DNA from 2 places in the Serinicoccus sp. CNJ-927 genome. Region 2 is predicted to be linked to the other one. Evidence: riboswitches for the same ligand, from Rfam matches in the RefSeq annotation. Region 2 holds a riboswitch; the other holds the start of a gene.

Region 1 (11,504 bases), on a different contig from region 2:
GCGGTCGGCTGGGACCAGGCCACCGTGCATGGAGGGTAACGATGTCCGACCACACCGGGACGACCGCCGTCGAGGAGCACCTCGACCAGCGAATCGAGCAGCAACCGTCCGAGGATCTGCCCGCGCGCAGTCCACTCGACTTCATCCCGCTGTCCGGCGCTGCGGCCCAGCGGCGCGACTGGATCGGGGTAGCCCTGGGTGTCTACCTGCTCATCACGGCGGTGAGTCTCATCGGCGACGGTTTCAAGACCGCGACCGGGGACCGCGCCGAGGAGCTCTTCGCCTTCGCCGACAACCCGCTCATCGCCCTGATGATCGGCCTGCTGGCGACGGCGCTCACCCAGTCCTCGTCGACGACGACCTCGGTCGTTGTCGGGCTGGTCGCCGGTGGCCTCCCCATGGAGGTCGCCATCCCGATGCTCATGGGCGCCAACATGGGCACGACGATGACCAACACCATCGTCAGCCTGGGGATGGCGCGGCAGAAGGACGTCTTCCGCCGCGCCTTCGCAGCCGCGACGGTCCACGACTTCTTCAACCTGCTCGCGGTCGCGATCCTGCTGCCCCTGGAGCTGATGTTCGGTCTGCTCGACCGGCTCTCGGGCTGGTTGGCCGGGGCCAGCGCCGGCGGCGACGGCGGGATCGTGAGCACGGTCTTCACCTTCATCGGCGACACCATCTCTGCCGTCATCGAACCGCTGGCGACGCTCGTCGTCGCCCTGGTCGAGCTACCGGGCCTGCCCGACGTCGTCACCGGGCTCGTGCTGATCGTCCTGGGGATCAGCCTCATCCTGCTCGTCATCAACAAGATCGGCCAGCTGCTGAAGGTGCTCATGGTCGGCCGGGCCAAGGAGGTGCTCCACGCCGCGATCGGCCGGGGCCCCGTCACTGGCATCGCCTCGGGGGCGGTGGTCACGATGATGGTCCAGTCGTCGTCGACCACGACGAGCCTAGCGGTCCCTCTCGCCGGGTCCGGCGCGTTCTCGCTGAAGCAGATCTATCCCTTCACGATCGGCGCCAACATCGGCACGACCATCACCGCCCTCATCGCGGCCTTCGCCTTCACCGGCATCGAGGGCGAGAAGGCGCTGCAGGCGAGCTTCGTGCACCTGCTCTTCAACGTGCTGGCGACGCTCATCATCTTCGGGCTCCCCTTCCTGCGCCCGCTGCCACGGATCGGGGCGACGATCCTCGCCGACCGCTCCGCAGAGCGCAAGATGTATGCCGTCGTCTGGACCTTCGGCGTCTTCCTGGTGCTCCCGCTGCTCCTCATCGCCCTCACCACCTGGGTCTTCTGACCGACCCGGCGTCGCGCCCGCCGCGCGGCGCACGCCGACCACCGACCGCCCCGCCCACCCGACGGAGGGACCCATGACCGCCGACCCCAGCCCGCAGCCCGCCACCGACGGATCCACCCCCCGAGACAGCGACGCCCTCGGCCGCGAGCTGGAGGCGATGCTGGTCGAGGCCGAGGAGACGGCCGGCCGCCTGCGCGCCGAGCTCGCGGCCTACCGTGCCCGTCGGGAGGAGGAAGGCCTGCACACCCTGCAGCACCTCGAGGTCGACCGGCTCGAGGAGCACCTGCGCAACAGCCGGATCCGCTGGGACGAGGTGAGAGCCTTCCTCGAGGAGGCGCTGCGCGAGCTCGGCTGGGGCGCCGACCGCAGCAGCGCGACGGCGACCGACGTCACGCCGGGTTCCGCCCCTGGCCCGCAGGCACCGGAGCCCGAGGGGTCCATGACGGATGAGGACCCGACCCGATGAGCCGCGGCACGACATACCCCCACTGGCGCAGCTCGACACTCGCGGCGGCTGGGGCCGTGCTGCTGGCCTCTCTGGCGGCCTGCAGCGGTGACGGCGGCGCTGCCACGCCCGCCGACGGCACCATCCAGGTGTCCGGTTCCTCCACCGTGGCGCCCATCACTGAGGAGATGGCCGACCTGGGGCGCTTCGAGATCCAGGTCGCCGCGGAGGGCACCGGTGACGGCTTCGACCGTTTCTGCGCGGGTGAGACGGCGATCAACGACGCGTCGACCGCGATCACCACCGAGCAGATCGCGGCCTGCGAGGACGAGGGAGTCGACTTCGTCGAGGTGCCGATCGCCCTGGACGCGCTGACCGTCATCCGGCACGAGGACAACACCTTCGCGACCGACCTCACGACGGAGGAGCTCCGGGCCATCTGGGAGCCGGACTCGCAGGTCCGCACGTGGCGCGACGTGCGCGACGACTGGCCGGAGCAGGAGATCGGGCTCTACGGTCGCCCGGAGGGGTCCGGCACCTTCGACTACTTCACGTATCGCACGAGCGGTGAGGCGGGCGCGATCCGCGACGACTACGAGGCCACCGACGACATGGCCGAGCTGACCGGCTGGGTCGCCGACGACCCGCAGGCGTTGGCCTTCCTCGGCGTCGGCAACTACCTCGCCGCCGACGGGGAGCAGCGCGACCAGATCACCAACGTCAGCATCGACGGCGTCGCCCCGACGCTGGAGAACGCCCAGTCCGGAGACTACGCCCCGTTCACCCGACCGCTGTTCCTCTACGTCTCCACCTCCGCGCTGGAGCAGGACGCGGAGGTCGGCGAGTTCGTGGACTACTACCTGGAGCGTCTGGACCAGGTGCTGCCGCTCGTCTACTTCTACCCGCTCTCCGACGAGGTCGCGGATCTCGCCGAGCAGAGGTGGGAGGCGCGGACCACGGGATCGGCCTTCGACGGGCAGCCGGTCGACGCCACGGCCCTCGCCGCGGCTCTCGAGGGCTGATCCGCACACCACCCGGCCGGCGCTCCTGGGCCGCCGCCGGTCGTCCCTGGCGTGTCGCGCTACCCCCCGACGCGCGCCGCGAGCGTGTCGATCGCCCGCACCCAGCCGCGGACCTGCTCCTGCGCGGAGAGCTCCCGCGCGGCCGCGTCTGAGGCCGCCTTGAAGTCCGCGACCTGCGCGTCGCTCAGCGCGTCGAGCGCGGCGGCGAGCGCCTCGCCGGTGAAATCGTCGAGCACCACCCCCAGCCGGTGGTGCCGCACCAGATCGGCCATCTCCGGGCTCGGCCCGATGATGATCCCCAACCGTGCCTGGACGAAGTCGAAGAACTTGTTGGGCAGGGTGAACCTGTAGTTGAAGTTGACCGGCGGCAGCACGAAGACGCCCAGGTCAGCAGCGGCGAGCGCGTCGCCCAGCTGCTCCGGCGGCACCGGGTCGTGGAAGCGGATCTGCGGCAGGTCGGCGCACGAGGCCCGCAGCTGCTCCAGATAGGTCGGGTCGTTGGGCATGAGGTAGAGGTCGAGGGTGACGTCGCGCTGGCAGGAGCGCACCGCGTCGACCATGACGTGCAGGCTGCGGCCCCGACGCGCGAGCCCGGAGTGCACCAGCCGCAGCGGTGCGCCGACCGGTGTCGGCGTGCGGTCGGCATACGGCGCGGCGTTGGGCACCACCGCGCAGGTGAGGCCGAACTCGCGACGGTACTCCCGCGCCAGCCAGCGCCCCACCGTGCTCGCCGAGTCGGCCTCGCGCCCGTGGCGACGCAGCAACCAGCGGTAGTACGGCGCGACGAAGAGCCGCCAGCGCCACGACTCCTCGCTCTGGCGGGACGCGTACTCGTGCAGATCCAGGTGCACCCCGCCGTAGGGCGCCAGCTCGAGCGCGAGCGGCAGGGTGTCGGCGTCGTTGGCGAGCACGACGTCGAACTTCGCCTGGTCGGCGAGCAACTCGGCCGCCGCGACGGTCACCGGCGCGCCGCGGTATGCCGTCTCGAACCGCCGCAACGCGAGGAGCCGGCGGTCCTTGTGCCAGTGGACCACGTGGTCGGGCAGGCGCAGGTGCTCGACGACGCCGTCCGGCGCCTCGCCGTAGCCGATCGTGGTCACGGCGTAGCGGTCGGCGAAGAGCCGGATCTGGCGCAGGACCCGCGCGTCGGATCGCAGCGGACTCCATGCCATGACGAGCAGCCGGGGCCGCGGATCCCGACTCATCCGCGCAGCACCCGCGCGTAGAGCCCGAGCAGTCGCTCCTCCTCGGCGGTCCAGGTGAGACCGTGCGCCGCGGCCCGGGCGGCCGCGGCATACGGCGTCGGGTCGGCCAGCACCTGCTCGATCGTGGCCGCCAGGTCGGCCGGGCTCTGCGCGGAGAAGATCTCGCCGACGCCCAGCTCGCGCACCAGCTCGGCGGTGTCCGGCAAATCGGCGGCCACGACCGGGATGCCCGCGTGGATCGACTCGAAAAGCTTGTTGGGCAGGCTGTAGCGGTAGCTCAGGCAGATGGGGCGGACGTAGACGACCGAGACATCCGCGTCGGCCAGCGCCGTCGAGACCTCGGGCGGGGCGACCGCTCCCACGAAGTGCACCCGAGCCTCGAGCCCGAGGTCGGTGATCCGGCGGCGCAGCGCGGCGAGATAGCCCACCTCGCCGTAGCCCAGCAGCACCAGGTGCACCTGCTCGCCCAGGTGGGTCATCGCCTCCAGCGTCTCCTCGATGCCGCGGGAGGTGGTGATCCGGCCGCCGTAGGCGATGACCTGCTGCTCCGGGCCGAGCCCGGCCAGCGCGCGCAGCCGGCCCTGCTCGCGGCCCGGTGCCCCGCCCACGGCCGGGCGCGGCACGTTGCGCACCAGGGTGGGCGTCTCCGGCAGGTCGTAGGTCTCCTGCAGCCAGGCGACGATCGACGGGCTGACGGTGATGACACCGGCCGCCTGTCGGAGGACCGTCGACTCGATCAGGGCCTCGACGTGCGGCGCGACCGGCCGGTCCTGGCGCACGTTGCGGTGCCGCCACAGCTCGTGGGCGTCGTAGACGAGGCGCGCCCCGGTGCGCTGCGCGATCCACCAGGAGGGGGCGAGGGTGTTGCCGTCGTTGGCGTGGACCACGTCGGGGTCGAAGTCGACCGCGTCGCGGGCGGCGTCCCACCAGTAGAGCCCGAGGCTGGCGGTCCGCCAGGTGCGCAGCCAGAGGTCGAAGAGGGGCTCGGGCAGCGGCGGCTGCGGCGGCTCCGACGGCGCGGCGCCAGGGGCGGCGGGGGTATGCCGCTCGCCCGTCGCGGGGGCCGAGGCGTCGGGTGCGTGGTCGTCGGGTGCGTGGTCGGTGGGCGCGGGCGTCCCTGGCGCCTTCGGCAGCGACGCGGGTGGCTCAGGCACCGGCTCGGGGGGCTGACGGCCGGTCACCCGGCGCGCCAGATCGAGCAGCCAGGGGGCCTGGCGCGCGAGCGCGAACTCGCGGGCACGGCATACCTCGATCGCGTCGCCCACGACCCCCGGGCCCTCGGGATAGCCGGCCCGCGCGACGGCGAAGATCCGGACCTGCGCACCGGCAGCCCGCAGGCTCTCGGCGGTCTTGATGACGCGGGAGTCGGCGTGGGCGTCGTTGTAGACGAGCAGCGCGACGCGCGGAGCCCGGCCCTCGACCGATGGCAGACGGGGTCCTTGGGGGCTCACGAGTCCTTCCTCTCGTCCGCGAGGCCGGCGAGCGCCGCCTGCACGGCGAAGTCGGGAGCCTGCGCGACGACCTCGTCGAAGGTGCCGGTGGCGACCAGCTCGGCGCGGTCCATGAAGCAGACCTGCTCGCTGTGCCGGATGGTCGCCAGCCGGTGCGCTACGACGATGACGGACACCTGGCCGTGCAGCTCGCGGATGGCCGAGGTCACCGCCCGCTCGGTGGAGGTGTCGAGCGCCGAGGTGGCCTCGTCCATGACGAGCACGAGCGGGTCGGTGTAGAGGGCGCGCGCGACCCCGAGCCGTTGGCGCTGCCCCCCGGACAGGGCCAGCCCGCGCTCCCCCACGGGCGCGTGGATGCCGTCGGGCCGGGCCTCGACGACCTCCAGCAGCTGCGCCCGCTCCAGGGCGCGGCGGACGCGGTCCTCGTCGATGCCGTCGTCGTCCCAGGAGAGCGCGACGTTGCGCGCGACCGAGGCGTCGAAGAGCGCGACGTCCTGCGGCACGTAGCCCACGCGGGACCGCCAGGCCTTGAGGACGTCCGGCAGCGGCTGCTCGTCGACGAGGATCTGCCCGGAGTCCGGCTGCAGCAGGCCGAGGACGAGGTCGACGAGGGTCGACTTGCCCGAGCCGGACGCCCCGACGAGCGCGAGGGTCTCGCCGAACCGCAGGGTGAGGGAGACGTCGCGCACGGCCGCCTCCGCGGCGTCCGGATAGCTGAACGTCACGCCGTCCAGGCGCAACGTGCGCGCGTCGTCCGGCAGCGGCGCGTTGCCTCCCGTCCGGTCCGCCTCGGCATACCGGCGGCCACGGTCGATCTCCTCCAGGACCTGGGTCGCGAACGGGATGTTGGCAGCCGTCTGCCCCATGATCGTCTGGAAGCGGGTCAGCGAGGGCACGAGCCGGAAGCCGGCCACCCCGAAGAGCGCGATGGCGGTGAACGCGCCGGGCACCCCGTCCTGCAGCCACCCGATCGCGCCGCCCAGCACCAGACCGCCGATGAGCGCTGACTCGAGGACGTAGCGCGGGACGGCACCGAGGAAGGTCTGGTTGGCTCGCGCCTGCGAGGCGCGGCGCCGGGCCCGGAGCACGACGGTGGCGACCTCCTGCGACTTGTCCCGGAGCGTGACCTCCTTGAGCGAGTGCACCATCTCGGTCACGAGGCGCACCGCGCGGGCGGAGTAGTTGCGGTTGTCCTTGCCGGCCTGCACCGCCCGCCGCAGCACGACGCGGTAGAGCGCGAAGGCCACGAGGCCGAAGTAGAGGATCGTGGCCGTCGCGAGCACCGGCTGGGCCACGAGGAGCACCACGAGCACGGCGAGGAAGGTGAAGACCTCACCCGAGAGCTGGCAGAACGGGATGATGACCCCGGCCACCGTCGCCCCGACCCCGACGTCGGTGGAGCGGACCAGGTCGGTGGAGTTGCGGCGCAGCCGCTCGGCCCACGGTGCACGGAAGGTGGTCTCCAGCAGCTGGGCACCGAGGGCCTGCTCAAAGCGCGCGAACCGCCGCGTCGCCCACCACTGCAGCAGGATCGCGAAGACCGACTTGGTGATGATCAGTCCGCCGACGACGAGCAGCACGATCCCGAACTCGACCGGCTCGGACAGCTCGATGCCCAGGACCGGGAGCGTCGCGCTGCGCTGGGTGAGCATGGGGGTGAGCACGACCGCGAGCAGGCCGAGGGCCGCGACGTCGAGGACGGCGAGCAGGCTCTGCAGCACCGCGAAGCCGATGATGAAGCGGCTGGTGCCGGGGGGCAGGACCGTCAGGAGCTGGCGGACGGTGCGCCACAGAGCGAGCATCGCCGTCCAGCGTAGCCGTGACCTGGGCTGTCGCCGGGGCACCGCACCGCAGCCCGCTTCCGATGGCCCGTGGCGCCCCGGTGATCTATTTGGTCGTTCGTCCAATTTTTGGTACGCTCGCGACATGACCGCTGACGGACGAGCTGCCCGGGGCGAGCGCACCCGGGAGGCCCTGCTCGAGGCGGCCGCGGCCCTCATCGCCGAGGAGGGCTGGGGCCGGGTCAGCGTGCGCTCGGTCGCGGAGCGGGCCCAGGTGCGGCCCGGAGTCGTGCATTACCACTTCTCCTCGGCCGAGGAGCTGCGCCGGCACGCCGCCACCGCCTCGCTGCGGCTGTCTCTGGCGTCCTTCGCCGCCGCCCTCCCCGATCTGGAGCCGGGGCTGCTGGCCTACGGCGCGACGGTCGACTCCCCCGACTTCACCCGTGACCCCTCGTCGATGCTGGTCGCCGAGACCTATCTCGCCGCTGTCCGCGACCCGGAGGTCGCCGGATTGGTCAGACAGATCGTCCGGGAGCTGCGCGCGCTCCTCGAGGAGCGGCTGCGCGACGTCGGACACCCGCCTGCTGCGGCGCGGAGCCGGGCCGCGGCCCTGGTCGCCGGGATCGAGGGCCTCGTGCTCCACCGGAGCGTGGACCCGGACTTCCCCGTGGCCGAGGCCATGGCACACCTCGTCGAGCTCACCAGGAAGGACTCCCGATGAGAGCTGTGGTCAGTGGAGCGGGCATCAGCGGGCTCGCCGTGGCACACGCGCTGACGTCGCTGGGCTGGCAGGTCGACCTCGTCGAGGTGGCGCCCGGGCCGCGCACCGAGGGCTACACCCTGGATCTGTTCGGGCCCGGGTATGCCGCCGCCGAGGAGCTCGGCGTACTCGACGCGATCAGCGCCCGCGGCCGCGTCTATCGCGCGGCCCGCTTCGTGCAGGCCACCGGCCGCTCGAGCGGCGAGCTGCCGTTGGCGGCCTTCGCCGAGCTGCAGGGTGGTCGCTTCCTGTCGATCACCCGCGGCGGCCTCGAGGAGGCGCTGCGCTCCACCCTCCCCGAGGGGGCCCGGGTGCACTTCGGGCGCACCGTCGCGGACGTCGCGGAGATGGCGGACCTCAGGGACCAGGAGGATGTGGCGCGGGTCCGGTTGGACGACGGCACCGAGCTCGACGCCGACCTGGTGCTCATCTGCGAGGGACTGCACTCACCCACCCGGGCGCAGCTCTTCCCCGATGCCGCGGTCCGCCACCTCGGATTCCTCACCGGCGCCTTCAGCACCGAGGCACCCGAGGTCTCCGAGCGGCTCGGCCTGACGGTGGAGATGAGCGACACGATCGGTCGCCAGGTGGGCACCTACGCCATGGACGACGAGCTGGTGTCCACCTTCACGCTGGCCAGGGGCACCGAGCTGCCCGCGGACCGCGTCGACTGGTTGCGCGAACAGCTCGTCGGGGCCGGTCCCGCGGCAGAGGCACTGATCGCGCGCGTGCCGGAGGACGACGTCTTCGTCGACGTGGTGGCCCAGGCCATCGCTCCGCGGTGGCGGCACGGGCGGGTGCTGCTCATGGGTGATGCCGCGCACGCCGTGTCGCTCATCGCCGGTCAGGGGGCCTCGCTGGCCATCGCCGGTGCGCACGCGCTCGGGCAGGAGCTGGCGACCCTGACCCGGCCCGTGACCGCAGTCACCCTGACCCAGGCGCTCGACCGCTACGAGACGCGCTGGCGCGCGCAGGTCGAGCCCGTGCAGGACCGTGCTCGCCAGGGCGCCTCCAGCTTCGTCCCCACGGGCCGGAGCGCCCTTGTGCTGCGTCGGCTGGTGGTGCGGGCGACCCGGCTGCCCCTCGTCGCCCGACTGGTGGCGCGCAGCATCGGCGGGGCACCCACGCACTGACGAACCCGGCGCGAGCGGGGGTCGCGACGCGAGCGGGTGCCGCGACGCGAACGGGGCCGCGACGGCGGCGACAGGCGAGATGGCCCGGGACGGGTCCGCCCCGGGCGGGTCTCGGCATACCTCTGCGCTAGGGTCGAGGGCGACGCGGGGTGCCGCACGTGCGGCTGAGATCACACCCGTCGAACCTGATCTAGCTCGTACTAGCGAAGGGATCGTCATGAGCCAGACGCCCGTCTCCCCCGACCGCCTCGCCGCCTGCTGGGCGGAGGTGCGGACCCAGAGCCCGCTGACCCAGTGCCTCACCAACATCGTGGTCGCGCCGTTCACCGCCAACGTGCTGCTCGCCGCGGGCGCCGCGCCGGCGATGGTCGACAACCCGCACGAGGCCGGTGACTTCGCCCGGGTGGCCGGCGGGGTGCTGGTGAACCTGGGGACGCCCTACGACGACACGTCGCAGGCGATGCGCGCCGCCGTCCGGGGCGCGCGCGAGGTCGCCACCCCGTGGGTGCTCGACCCGGTCGCCGCCGGGCTGGCCTGGCGCACGAGCCTCGCCCGCGAGCTGCTCGAGACCGCCGCCCCGGCGATCATCCGGGGCAACGCCTCGGAGATCCTGGCGCTCGGCGGCGGGGCCGGAGGCCGCGGGGTCGACGCCACGCACAGCACGGACGACAGCGTCGAGACGGCCCGGTCCCTGGCGCGGAGCCACGGGTGCGCGGTGGCCGTCAGCGGGCCGGTGGACCGGCTCACCGACGGCACCCGCTCGGTCGAGGTGCACAACGGTGACGCACTCATGACCCGGGTCACCGGGGTCGGCTGCGCGCTCGGCGCCCTCATGGCGGCCGCGGCGGCGGTCGAGCCAGACCCGCTGCTCGCGGCGACGACCGCCACGGCAGCGCTGACGGTGGCCGCGGACGGTGCCGCCGCCGCGTCGGCCGGGCCGGGGAGCTTCGCGGTGGCGCTGCTGGACGAACTCGCCGTGCTCGAGGCGGACACGCTGGCTGAGCGGGTGCGGCTGGCATGAGCCGCGCCCCGCTCGACCTCAGCCTCTACCTCGTGACCGACACGGGTATGACGCGGCGCCACGGCCTCTCCACGACCATCCGGGCCGCCGTGGCGGGTGGCGCGACGGTGGTCCAGCTGCGCGACCCGGACGCCTCGGACGAGGAGTTCGTCGCGCTCGGGCTGCTCGCCCGCCGCGCGCTCGACGGCGCGAGGTCTGCCGCCCCCCTCATCGTCAACGACCGCGTCCACCTCGCGGAGCGCATCGGCGCCGACGGTGCCCACGTCGGCCAGTCCGACCTCGCTCCCGAGGCGGCGCGCGCGATGCTCGGCGACACGGCATACCTCGGGCTGTCGTGCACGTCCGCGGAGCAGGTGCGGGCCGCCGCCGAGCTGCCGGCGGGCACGGTGGACTACCTCGGGCTGGGACCGGTGTGGGCGACGCCCAGCAAGGTCGACCACGCCACGCCGGTCGGGGTCGACGGCCTCGCCGAGCTGGTGGCCGCCGCGACGCTGCCGTCCGTGGCCATCGGCGGCATCGACGCCGCCCGGGCCGCGGCGGTCCTGGCGACCGGGGTGGACGGGTTGGCGGTGGTCAGCGGGATCTGCTCGGCCGACGACCCGCAGGTGGCTGCCCGCGACCTGGCAGACCAGGTGGGAGCCGCGCGATGACGACGATCGTGCTGACCGTGGCCGGGTCGGACCCCTCCGGTGGCGCGGGCATCCAGGCCGACCTCAAGACCTTCGCGGCGCTGGGGGCCTACGGCTGCGCGGTCCTGACCTCGCTCACCGCGCAGAGCACGCAGGGCGTGACCGGGGTGCTCCCCGTGCCGGCCGCCTTCGTGCGGGAGCAGGTGGAGACCCTGGTGGCGGACCTGGACGTCGCTGCGACCAAGATCGGCATGCTCGGCACCGCGGAGGTGGCGCGCACCGTGGGCGACCTGTGCCGGTCGGGTTCGTTGCCGCGCGTGGTGCTCGACCCGGTCATGGTCTCGACCGCGGGCTCCCGTCTGCTCGACGAGGACGCGATCGAGGAGGTGCGCTCGATGCTGCCGCACGTGGCCGCGATCACCCCGAACCTCCCCGAGGCGGCCGTGCTCCTCGGCCTCGACCCGGAGGCCCAGGCGGGTGACGTGGCGACGATGCGCGACCAGGCGCTCGCGCTGCGCGGCCTCGGTGCCGAGCGGGTCCTGCTCAAGGGCGGCCACCTTGGTGCTGAGCAGGCGCACGGCGCGGTCGACCTCGACAGCGACGCGGCCGACCTCGGCGGCGACGCGGTGGACGTCTGGGCCGACGCCGACGGCCTGACCGAGCTGCGCACCCCGCGCGTCGACACCCCCCACACCCACGGGACCGGCTGCACCCTCTCCTCGGCGATCACCGCGCTGGTCCCCGTGCGCGACACCTGGA
Region 2 (11,504 bases):
CCGGGCCGGTCCGGGTCCAGCACCTCGGGGTGGGCGCGCACCTCGAGCCGGGCGCCGACGGGAGCACGGAGTCGACCTCCCGCACCGCGGCGGCCAGGGCGGGCAGCGAGCGCAGCGGGGCCAGGTTGGCGCGCAGCGACTTCAGGTGCAGCCCGACCGTCAGCGGCCCGGACCGGGCCGGCCGGGGCCGGCCGACCAGGGGCAGCGGGGCGACGTGCGGGTGCGGCACGACGAGCGGTCGTCGCCCCAGGGTCCGCTGCACCACCTCGGCGGCCCCTCGGTGAGGGTGAGCAGCCCGGCGGCGTGCTCGACGAGCAGCTCCAGGTGCTCGCGGTGCCGCCGCTGGTCCCGCAGCTGGGGGTGGTCCAGGTCGTGGACGGTGTGCACCAGCGGCAGGCGCTGCTCGCGCAGCATCTCCAGCCAGGTCCGGAGCCGGGCGGTGTCCTGGCCCTCCAGCCCGAAGTGGACGTGCACCAGGTCCTGCTCGCCGGCGTGCTCCCGCAACCAGGCCGGGTCGAGGGCGGGGTGCGGCCACCACTGGCCGGGAGGTGCGCCGGGCACCGGCGGGTCCGGCAGGTGCACCACGGCGGGCTCGGTGCGGGGGTCGGGGCGGACGGGCAGGAGGGCGGCGACGTAGGCGTGCCCGGCCGGGATCTGCCGGACCCGGATGGTCACCGGGTCACCTGCCATCGCCCGTCGCCGTCGGGAGCCGCGAGACCGCGCTCGCGCAGCTGCTCCAGCCACCCCAGCATCGGCCACCACCCCCACCGGTCGGCGAAGACGCCGGCGTTGCGCACCACCGCCTCGACATGGTCGACCGGCGGCGTCCGGGTGGGGTGGTGCTGGTGGTATGCCGTCGCGCCCCCACCCAGGTGAGGCTGCCCCCGAGGGAGCCGACGACCTGGGCGAAGTCGGTGTCCTCGCCGCCGTAGCCGACGAAGAGCGGGCAGAAGCCTCCGGTGCGGGCGAAGTCGGCGGCGGTGAGGGCGAAGCTCAGCGACCAGAACCTCGTGAGGTCCGGCTCGGCCCGGGTCTCCCCGGGTGCCGGTCGCACCCGGTCGGGACGGTGCACGCCGACCTCGGCGAGCCGGTGCAGCTGGTGCTCCCAGCCGCCGCACCCGGGCTGCCGGGGCGGCAGGTAGGCCACGTCGGCGCCCAGCACCGCCGGGGACGGGCGGGAGGGGCTCGGGTGGAGGTGGCGGGCATACGTGGTCAGCGTGGTGGGGCCGGGTATGCAGTCGACGTCGAGGAAGACGAGCCGGTCGGCGCCCGCGGCGGTGGCCACCCGGGCGGCGGCGTTGCGCGCCGCGGCGAGGGGCAGGCCGAGCGGGTCGGCCGCGAGCGGCTCCACCAGCACCGGGACAGGGTCGCCGGCCGCCCGCCACGCCCGGTGGGCGACCTGCGCCACGGCAGGGTCGTCCATCGCGACCACCACGTGCAGGTCCGGTCGGCGCACCCCGGCCGCCAGCCCGGCCACCTGGGCCCGCAGGTGGTCGTGACGGCCGTGGGCGAGGGTCAGGACGGCCAGCACCGCTGCTCCTGCAGCCGGGCGGCGGCCTCGTCGAGGCATTGCGCCGCGCGGGCGGCGCCCTGCTGCGACCCCCAGGCCGACCACCCCTCGCCACCGGTCGCCAGCGCGCGGTCGAGCAGACCGGGCCAGGCCTCGGCGGCCGGCCACCCGGAGGCGGTCGCGGCCAGGCCGCGGCGCTCCAGCGCGCGCGCCGTGGCCTCCTGCTCGCCGTGCGGCCGGGGTTGGGCGAGGACGACGGCGGGGCGCCCTGCCAGCGCGACATCGGCCACCGCACCCTGCCCGGCGTGGCACACGACGACCTCGGCGGCCCGCATCTCCGCGAGGAGGTCGGGGGAGGGCGGGTGGTCACCGCCCCGGACCAGCCAGCGCCGGCCGGTGCTGGCCCGTGCCGCCTCGAGGTCGTGCTCATCGGGTCCGGCGCCGCCCGAGCCCCAGACGACCAGGACCCCGCCCCGTCTCGGATCGACCGCGCCCAGCGGGCCCCGCCCCGGATCGACCGCGCCCGTGGCACCCTGCCCGCTCCCGGCGGGGAGCGCACCCGGCTCGCCCTGCCCGGTCCCTGGCCGCGCCGAGCCCTCACCGGGCGCGCCACCGGCGACCGCGAGGGCGCTGATGCCCCCGACCTCCCACGTCCTGGGCGCCGGCCCGCTCGCAGCGCCGTCCCCGTGAGCGCCCGGCGGCCACGGCGCCAGGACGGCCTCGGCGAGGGATCGCGCGAGGCGGTGCGGCTGGTCCTCGCGGTCCCCGGGCATACCGCCCAGCACGACCGGCACGCCGCACAGCCGCACGAGCACGGCGATCTCCACCGACACGTCGACCACGACGAGGTCAGGACGGGCGCGGTCCAGCCACCGGGCGACCTGATGGTGACGCCTGGCCAGACCGGGATGGTGCAGCGGCACCCAGTGCAGGGCACCCCCGGCCTCCGGCTGCGAGAGTCGCGGGTCCACCGGGGGCTGGTCGTCGCGCTCCAGCTCGACCCAGTCACCGGGCCAGCCCGCGGGCGGCCCACCCGAGCCCAGCCCGACCACCTCGGTCCGCAGCAACCGCGCCACCGCCGTGCCGCGGCGCCGGTGTCCCTGCCCGACGTGGTGCAGGTAGTAGCCGATCACCGCGCGGCCGCCGGGCCGACCGCCGCACCCAGGGGGCGGGGTGGTGCGGCCGCGAGCACGTCGTCGTAGACGCCGAGGTAGTCCTCGACCATGCGGTCCATCGAGTGGTGGGCGACCGCGTGCGCCCGGGCCCTGGCGCGGGGGAGCCGCACCACGTCAGGGACCAGCGCCGCGGCCTGCTCCACGAGGGTCGCGTCGTCCGCCGGGGGGACCAGCCGACCCACGCCGGGTCCGACCACCTCGGGCAGCCCGCCCCGGGCGAAGCCCAGCACGGGGGTGCCGCAGGCGAGCGCCTCGGCGGCGACCAGCCCGAAGGGCTCGTCCCAGGCGGGCGTCACGAGCAGGGCCGCGCTGCGGCCGACGAGGCGGGCCAGCTCGGCCGTCGGGAGGTGCCCGGCATAGCTCACCCCGCCGTCCCGCCCGCACCAGGGCCACAGCATCTCCCGGGCGTAGTCCTCGTCGCTGACCGGACCGGCGATGGTCAACGGCAGGCCCGCGCGGCGGGCGATCCGGGCCGCCAGGTGCGGCGCCTTCTCCGGGACGATGCGGCCGGACCACACCAGGCCCGGGCCCCCCGGCCCTGGTGTCCACTCCCGCACGTCCACCCCGTTGCGCACCACGCGGGCCGGAGTGACGTGGCGCCAGGCCGCCGCCGTCCACCGGCTCACCGCGGTGACGTGCAGGCGGTCGCGGCGGGGAGCGGTGCCGGCGATGGCGATGGCCGACTCCAGCCAGGGCGTGGGCGGTGTGTGCAGCGTCAGCACGGTGGGCACGCCCAGGGTCGGCGCCATCGCCGCCGGAAGGTGGTGCAGTGCGTGCGTGTGGACCAGGTCGACATCGGTGCGCCGCGCCAGGTGCAGCATGAGCTGGAGATAGGCGTGATGACGCTCCATCCAGCCCTCCTCCGGCATCGACACGTCCCGCCGGGCCGCCTCGGACAGCTCGAGCCGGTCCGGCCACAGGTAGTCCACGCCGGGGATGGGATCGCTGTGCCGGTCGGCGAAGACGCTCACCCGGTGACCGCGCGCCACCAGGCCGCGGGCCAGGTGCCACGTCACCGACTCCAGCCCGCCCGCGAAGGGTTGGGAGATGGGGTGGCGCGTGTGGGCGACGACGACGACGTGCACCGGTGGTCCTCCTTAACGGTTACGGCGCGGGCGGGACGAGGGGTCGACCCGGACGGCGCCCGGCGGGTCCCGCGCGGCGCACCAGCGACACCCTAGGTCGGCCGGTCGCCTCCCGCGCGCCGGATCGTCCGGGTGGACCCCGACCCTGGGCACCCCGGGCCCGGCCTGCCCTGTAGGCTTCGGGCGACCGACAGGGGAGCCTCGAGCTGAGAGTGCGGCACGGCCCGCAGACCCTTAGAGCACCTGCTCCGGCTAGCACCGGCGAAGGGAGTCGACGTGGACCAGCCTGCCGCGCCCCGAGCGCGACGCGGGCCGTCGGCATACCTCAGCGGCCCGGGCATCGCCCTCGGGCTGGCCGCGGTGATCCCGCTGGCGTTCCTCACGGTCTTCTTCGCGCTGCCGGTGGGCGGGATGCTCGCGCGGGGGCTGTGGCCGGAGGGCCGGCTCGACCTCAGCGCGGTCCCGGAGGTGCTTGGTCGTGCCCGCACCCTGCGCGTCCTGACCTTCACCTTCGTCAGCTCGCTGGCCGGCACCGTCGTCACCCTGCTGCTCGGGATCCCGGTCGCCTTCGTCCTCTACCGGCTGCGCTTCCCCGGCCGGACGTTGCTGCGCGCCGTGGTCGTCATGCCGTTCGTGCTGCCGACGGTCGTGGTCGGCGTGATGTTCCGCTCGCTGCTCTCCGACGGCGGGCCGCTGGGCGGCCTCGGGCTGGACGGCACGTGGGTGCCGATCCTGCTCGCCTTCGTCTTCTTCAACCTCGCCGTCGTCGTGCGGACCGTCGGCGGGCTCTGGGAGGGGATGGACCGGCGCGCCGAGGAGTCCGCCGCGACCCTGGGCGCGACGCCCTGGCAGGTATGGCGCACCGTCACCCTCCCCGCGCTCGCGCCCGGCGTCATCTCGGCCGGCACCCTCGTCTTCCTCTTCTGCTCCACCGCCTTCGGAGTCGTGCTCACCCTCGGCGGGCTGCGCTACGGCACCATCGAGACCGAGATCTACCTGCTGACCGTGCAGTTCCTCGACCTGCAGGGCGCGGCCGTCCTGTCGGTCCTCCAGCTCGTCGCCGTCGTGGCGATGCTCGCCGTGGCCGCCCGCGCCCGGAGCACCCGCGAGCAGGCGCTGCGCCGGGTCGACGTCCGGGCCTCCGCGCGCCGCCCCCGGCGCGACGACACACCCGCCCTGGCGGTGACCGCCCTGGTCGTCGGCTTCGTGCTGCTGCCGGTCGGCACGCTCGTCGCCCGGTCGCTGCGGGTGGGGCAGGGGTGGGGCCTGGCCCACTACCGTGCGCTGACCGACCCGGAGGCGACGAACGCCCTGCGGGTCAGCGTGACCGAGGCGATGGCCAACTCGCTGCGCACCGCGGTCGACGCCACCGTGCTCGCGATGATCCTCGGGCTCGTCGTCGCGGTCATCGTCTCCCGTCGGCCACGTCGGCCGGGGTGGGCGCGCACCGTGTCGGTCCTGGACGGGGTCTTCATGCTGCCGCTCGGGATCTCCGCGGTGACCGTCGGCTTCGGTTTCCTCATCACCCTGGACCGTCCGCCGCTGGACCTGCGCACCTCCCCGATCCTCGTGCCGATCGCGCAGGCCATGGTGGCGCTGCCGCTCGTCGTGCGGACCCTGGCCCCGGTGCTGCGCTCGGTCGACCCGCGCCAGCGCGAGGCGGCCGCGACGCTCGGCGCCGGGCCGTGGCGAGCGGCGTGGACCGCCGAAGCGCCCGTGCTGGCCCGCCCGCTGCTCGCGGCGACCGGCTTCGCCTTCGCCGTCTCGCTGGGGGAGTTCGGCGCGACCAGCTTCCTCGCCCGACCGGACCGGCCTACCGTGCCCGTCGTCATCTACCAGCTCATCTCCCGGCCCGGCGCCGACCACCTCGGGATGGCGCTCGCCGCCAGCGTGCTGCTCGCGCTGGTGACCGTCGTCGTCATGGGCGTGGTCGAGCGGCTGCGGGTCGGCTCGGTAGGGGCGTTCTGATGCTCGAGCTCACCGATCTCACCGTGACCTTCCCCGGGGCCACCGCCGTCGACCACGTGTCGCTGCAGGTGGCGCGGGGTGACGTCCTCGCGGTCCTCGGGCCGTCGGGCTGCGGCAAGTCCACGCTGCTGCGGGCGGTCGCCGGGCTGGAGCAACCCTCCGCCGGCACCATCCGCTGGCGCGGCACCGACCTCGCCGGCGTGCCCACGCACGAGCGTGGCTTCGCCTGATGTTCCAGGACGGGCAGCTCTTCGCCCAGGCGAGCGTGGGGGACAACATCGGCTACCCGCTGCGGTTGCGCGGGGTCGGGCGCGGCGCGCGGGCCGCCCGGGTCGCCGAGCTGCTCGATCTCGTCGGGCTGCCCGGGTATGCCGACCGCCGCCCCGCCACCCTCTCCGGCGGCGAGCAGCAGCGCGTCGCGCTCGCCCGGTCGCTGGCCGCCGACCCCGAGCTGCTGCTGCTCGACGAGCCGCTCAGCTCGCTGGACCGGGCGCTGCGGGACCGGCTCGCCGGGGACCTGCGGGAGATCCTCGTCTCGACCGGCACCACCGCGATCCTCGTCACGCACGACCACGACGAGGCCTTCTCCGTGGCCGACCGGATGGCCGTCATGCTGCAGGGCCGGATCGCCCAGGAGGGTGCCTCCACCGAGGTCTGGCACACGCCGGCCTCCCGCGAGGTCGCGGCCTTCATCGGCTACGACACGATCCTCGAGGGCCCCGCCGCAGCCGTCCTGCGCCAGCACCTCCCACCCGACCGGGCGTCCGGGCCGGTGGCCCTGCGCCGCAGCGCGCTGCGGGTCGACCCGCGGGGCACGCTCTCCGGCACGGTCCGCCGGTCCACCACCGTCTCCGACGCCGTGCACCTCACCGTCGACGTCGAGGGGCTCGGTCGTTGCGAGGCCCTCTCCGCCGACCTCGGGCCGCAGGTCGGCGACACCGTCAGGCTCGCGGTGGATCGCCGCGGCGTCGCCCCGCTCCCCGACTGATCTGCGGTCGAGGCGGCGCATCTGTGCGGAACCTGCCGCGTTGCTGCGTGACGCGCGCTTCGGGCGGAAGGACCTGCATACCGCAAGGAGGTATGCCGATGCCGGAACCGCGGGTGTCAGGCCCTAGATTGGTGCCCCATGGAGACCCCTGACGGATGGCGGCCGGACACGCTCGCGGTGCGCGGCGGCCTCATGCGCAGCCCCTTCGACGAGACGGCCGAGGCGCTCTACCCGACCTCGGGCTACGTCTACTCCAGCGCGCAGGAGGCGCAGGCGGCGTTCGAGGAGAAGATCGAGCGCTTCGTCTACAGCCGCTACGGCAACCCGACGGTCGCCATGCTCGAGGAGCGGATGCGGGTCATGCACGGCGCCGAGGCGGCGCAGGCCACCGCCTCGGGGATGTCCGCCGTCTTCACCGCGCTCGGCGGGCTGTGCGCCGCCGGTGACCGGATCGTCGCGAGCCGGGCGCTCTTCGGCTCCTGCTTCGTCATCATCGACGAGGTGCTGCGGCGCTGGGGCGTCGAGAGCACCTTCGTCGACGGCACCGACCTCGACGCCTGGCGCGAGGCGCTCGCCACCCCGGCCGCGGCCGTCTTCTTCGAGACCCCGAGCAACCCGACCCAGGAGCTCGTGGACATCGCGGCGGTGAGCGAGCTCGCCCACGCGGCCGGCGCCACGGTCGTGGTCGACAACGTCTTCGGCACGCCGGTCTTCTCGCGGCCGCTGGACCACGGCGCCGACATCGTCGTCTACTCCACGACCAAGCACATCGACGGTCAGGGCCGGGTCATGGGCGGCATGATCCTGGGCCCGGAGGAGCTCGTGGCGGGCCCGATCCAGACGCTGCTGCGGCATACCGGACCGGCGATGTCGCCCTTCAACGCCTGGGTCACGCTCAAGGGGCTGGAGACGATGGCCCTGCGCGTCGAGCGGCAGGCGGCCACCGCGCTCAGCCTCGCGCAGGAGCTCGAGGCCGACCCGCGGGTGCTGGCCGTGCACCATCCCTGGCTGGAGTCGCATCCGCAGGCCGAGCTCGCGCGGCGGCAGATGACCGGCGGCGGGACCGTGGTGACCTTCACCCTCGACGCCGGGCAGGAGGAGACGTTCGCCTTCATGAACGCGCTGCAGGTGGTCGACATCTCCAACAACCTGGGTGACACGAAGTCGCTGACCACCCACCCGGCGACGACGACCCACCGGCGGCTGCCGGAGGAGGCGCGCCGGGCCGCGGGCATCACCGAGGGGACGATCCGGCTGTCGGTCGGGCTCGAGGACGTCGACGACCTGCGCGCCGACCTGGAGCGGGGCTTCGCGGCCGCCTTCGGCTGACCTCGTCCGCCCCATAGGCACCGCTCATCACGTGATGCCGGGAAACTCTGATCCGCGCGAGCTATAACCTGCGCGGATCAGAATGTCCCGGCGTTTCGGGGCGGGTGGGACGCCTGGGGCTGAAGGGAAGAGCAGGCCGGCCGCGCGCGACGTCCCGGTGGTCACGGTCGGAGCGCCCGGTGTGCCGCAGCGGTCGTGGCTGCGGGCCGGTGTGCCGCAGTGGTTGTGGCTGCGGGCCGGTATGCCTCAGCGGTCGGTGACGGGCCCGCCGGAGGACTCCGAGGTCGCCGGGCCGACGGGCTGGGCGCAGAAGCTGAAGTCCTTGCCCTGCGCCGCGTGATAGCTCGCGTGCTCGCCGTCGACCTCCAGGACGAGCTGGTGCCCGGGGACGAGCGCCTGGGTATACATCATCCCCTCGCGCGGGCAGCCGATCGAGCCGTCGCTCCACGTGACGTCGGCATATCCCGCCACCGTCACGGCCTCACGGCGGACCCCGGCCCGCTTGGCCTCCGCGTCGATCGCGGCCTGGACGTCGTCGCGCTGCACGATCGCGTCAGGCACGGCCCCGAGCGGCAGCGACGCCTCACCGGCAGGTCCGGTCTGGATCGGCGTGTCCCCGATGGGCTCGTCCTTGGTCACGGTGCTCCCGTCCTCGGTGGTCTCGTCGCCGGTCTCGTCGCCACTCTCCCCGGCAGCCTCGTCGCTCACGCCGGCCGACGACGCGGTCGGTCCGGCCCCTGCGGTCGCATCGGTCTCACCGCAGCCGGCGAGCGCGACGCTGAGCGAGAGAGCCGCGAGGGCGAGCGTGATCGGGCGGGTGCGGGTCATGGGATGACACCTCCAGGTCGCGTCCCCGCCAGTGTAGGTCGGTGCATCGGGGGCGTGATCCGCGGTGCGATGAGGGTGAGAGTGTGGGGCGCCGGTCCCTGATCCGGCGCCCCACCCTCCTGTCACCCCCACCGTCCCGCACGAGTGCGGCCCCTCACGACGGGGTGTGTCGGCTGTCCCGAACCGACACTACCTAGACGTCGGTGAGAGCCGATTCGTTGCGCCCAGATACTGTGATCTGCATCACATCCACTCGAGGTATGCCTCAGCGCGCCGGGCGCAGGGTCAGCGCCTGCACCAGCGTGCCCACCGGACCCGCCTCGTCGTGCACGACGCTCGAGGTCTGGCCCACGCCGGTCGGGCCCCACGAGACGCGGGTGTCCAGCCCCACCCACGGCCCCTCGGGCAGGCGGTGCAGGTGGAGCGTCAGATCGACGTTGGGGAAGGCCCAGTCGTGCGGCGCCGCCCGCCCCGCGGTCCCGTTGGCCGTGTCCAGCAGCCCCACCCACGAGGCCAGGGCCGAGGCCTCCTCCGCACCGTCGACCAGGGGCACGGACGTCCGCACCCAGGTGCGGCCGCGCCCGGCCCGCGACCCGGGCACCGAGCGGAAGTCCAGCGAGCGGATGAAGCCGCCGTCCCAGTGGTCCATCCCGGTCCACGCCTTGAGACCTTCGGGGCCGGGCAGGTCGGCGTGCTCGGTCTCGGCCACGGCGGTGGTGTCGCCCGTGACCAGCCGCCACGCGGTCATCCGGACCGCAGCACGACCGGCGATCTCGACGCTGGACTCCAGCAGCTCGATGGTGCGCCCCGGCCGGAGCACCCGGGTCGTGACGGTCATCTCCTCGCGGCGGATGAAGCCCAGGATGTCGACGCTCAGCCGCGCCCACTGCAGGTCCTCGCGCGGATGGTTCAGCTCCAGCGTGTGCAGCAGCAGCCCGATGACCGGGGCCACGTGCTGCTCGTCCGGCGACCAGGCCCCCTGCACGTGCTCGGTCGGCTGATACCTCCCCTCGCCCAGCGCTGTGAAGTAGTGCCGCCCGTCCGCCGTCATGGTGCGCGAGTGTAGTAATGGACCCATGCCACCTCGCGCAACGACCCCGGGCGACGCGACCGGCGCAGCCACCACCGCCGCGCGGCACGCTGCGGACTGGAGCAGGATCGCCCTCGAGGTGATCGGCACGGCATACCCCTGGGCGCCGGCGCACGTCGTCACCGGCCCGGACGACACCGACGTCACGCCGCACCGGCTGCACCCGGCCTTCTACGGCGCCCTCGACTGGCACTCCTGCGTGCACATGCAGTGGTCGCTGGTCACCCTGCTCACGAGGTATGCCGGTGCGCTCGGCGAGCGCGAGGCCGCCGCCGCGCGCTCGCTGCTGGAGGAGCGGCTCACGCCGGAACACCTGCAGGTGGAGGTCGCCTACCTGCGCGCCCGCCCCGGGTTCGAGCGGCCCTACGGCTGGGCCTGGGCCGCCCAGCTCGCGGCTGCCACCCGCGAGCTCGGCGAGCGTGACGCGCGGGCCGCCCGCTGGGCGCGGGGCCTCGCCCCGCTGGCGGACCTCCTCGCGGAGCGGGTGCTGGAGCACCTGCCGCGGCAGGCCTACCCCGTCCGCCACGGCAAGCACCAGAACGACGCCTTCGCCCTGCTGCTCCTGCGCGACGCCTACGGCCGGCTGGGCCGGGAGGACGTGGTGCGCGCCTGCGAGGAGGCGGCGCGGGCGTGGTTCGCCGACGACGGGCCGGCGCCCACGGACGCCGAGCCCGGCGGGTCGGACTTCCTGTCGCCGGCGCTCACCGAGGCGCTGCTCATGACGGCGGTGCTCGAGCCGGGCGACGCGCGGCGCTGGCTCGAGCGGGTGCTGCCCGGGCTCGGCGAAGGTCGGCACGAGCACCTGCTGGCGGTCCCCCAGGTGCTCGACCCGACCGACGGCCAGGGCGCCCACCTGCTCGGGCTCGCCTTGTCGCGGGCCTGGGCGCTGCGGGCTCTGGCACCCTGGGGGCACGAGCAAGCGGCCGCACGGCTGCGGGCGGCGGCCGACGAGCAGGAGGGCGCGGTGCTGGGCCACATCACGGACGGCGACTTCATGGCCACCCACTGGCTGGTGTCCTTCGCGCTGCTCGCCGACGGTGCCCTGGACCGGTCGTGAGCGCTGAGGTATAGGGGCGTGTGGCCCTTCCAGGGTGCAGCGCCGCTCGCCACGCGCCGGGGTGCACGAAGAGGTGGAGCAGGAGCTGAGGTGGAGCGGCGGGGCCGAGGCGACGGTCACGGGGGACTTCGACGGGACGACGACTGACGCGCGCCGGCCGCACCTAGGCTGAGCGGGTGAGCACCCAGGGTCCGCCGGCACCGCCCACCGCGCTGTCGCGGCGCAGCCTGCTCGTCGAGACCCTGCTCGTGCTCGGCGTCAGCTCGGGGCCTCGGCGATCTGGTCGGTCCTGTCCCTGATGCGCAAGCTGACCGCCGAGGGCGGCCTCGCGGCGCAGACGACGAGCATGAACACCAGCGCCACCCCCGACCGGCCCTGGCTCGACCTGGCCTATCAGCTCGTCGGCATCGGGCTCGCCCTCGTGCCCGTGGTGCTGGCCGTCCACCTGCTCGGGCGGGACGTCGCGCGTCCCTG

The links. A riboswitch is a leader RNA that binds a small molecule or an ion and turns the genes downstream of it on or off. The one in region 2 is predicted to bind thiamine pyrophosphate.
Region 1: linked by a shared signal. The riboswitch ahead of thiM (hydroxyethylthiazole kinase) and the one ahead of BJF86_RS08185 (ABC transporter permease) in region 2 are both predicted to bind thiamine pyrophosphate.

What each region holds. Positions count from the first base shown of each region.
Region 1 is NZ_MKKF01000052.1:56,031-67,534, forward strand. It holds gene BJF86_RS16385 (Na/Pi symporter) at 42-1,298, shown strand; gene BJF86_RS16390 (hypothetical protein) at 1,372-1,764, shown strand; gene BJF86_RS16395 (PstS family phosphate ABC transporter substrate-binding protein) at 1,761-2,765, shown strand; gene BJF86_RS16400 (glycosyltransferase) at 2,825-3,937, opposite strand; gene BJF86_RS18060 (glycosyltransferase) at 3,967-5,421, opposite strand; gene BJF86_RS16410 (ABC transporter ATP-binding protein) at 5,418-7,223, opposite strand; gene BJF86_RS17750 (TetR/AcrR family transcriptional regulator) at 7,348-7,923, shown strand; gene BJF86_RS16420 (FAD-dependent monooxygenase) at 7,920-9,095, shown strand; TPP riboswitch at 9,231-9,325, shown strand; gene thiM (hydroxyethylthiazole kinase) at 9,313-10,116, shown strand; gene thiE (thiamine phosphate synthase) at 10,113-10,766, shown strand; gene thiD (bifunctional hydroxymethylpyrimidine kinase/phosphomethylpyrimidine kinase) at 10,763-11,504, shown strand, end outside.
Region 2 is NZ_MKKF01000022.1:156,277-167,780, forward strand. It holds gene BJF86_RS17935 (hypothetical protein) at 160-675, opposite strand; gene BJF86_RS08170 (galactosyltransferase-related protein) at 680-1,531, opposite strand; gene BJF86_RS08175 (glycosyltransferase) at 1,516-2,643, opposite strand; gene BJF86_RS08180 (glycosyltransferase) at 2,640-3,770, opposite strand; TPP riboswitch at 3,953-4,057, shown strand; gene BJF86_RS08185 (ABC transporter permease) at 4,047-5,738, shown strand; partial or broken gene BJF86_RS08190 (ABC transporter ATP-binding protein) at 5,738-6,726, shown strand; gene BJF86_RS08195 (O-succinylhomoserine sulfhydrylase) at 6,865-8,055, shown strand; gene BJF86_RS08200 (hypothetical protein) at 8,302-8,883, opposite strand; gene BJF86_RS08205 (thioesterase family protein) at 9,149-9,934, opposite strand; gene BJF86_RS08210 (DUF2891 family protein) at 9,960-11,030, shown strand; gene BJF86_RS19555 (hypothetical protein) at 11,207-11,329, shown strand; gene BJF86_RS08215 (CPBP family intramembrane glutamic endopeptidase) at 11,329-11,504, shown strand, end outside.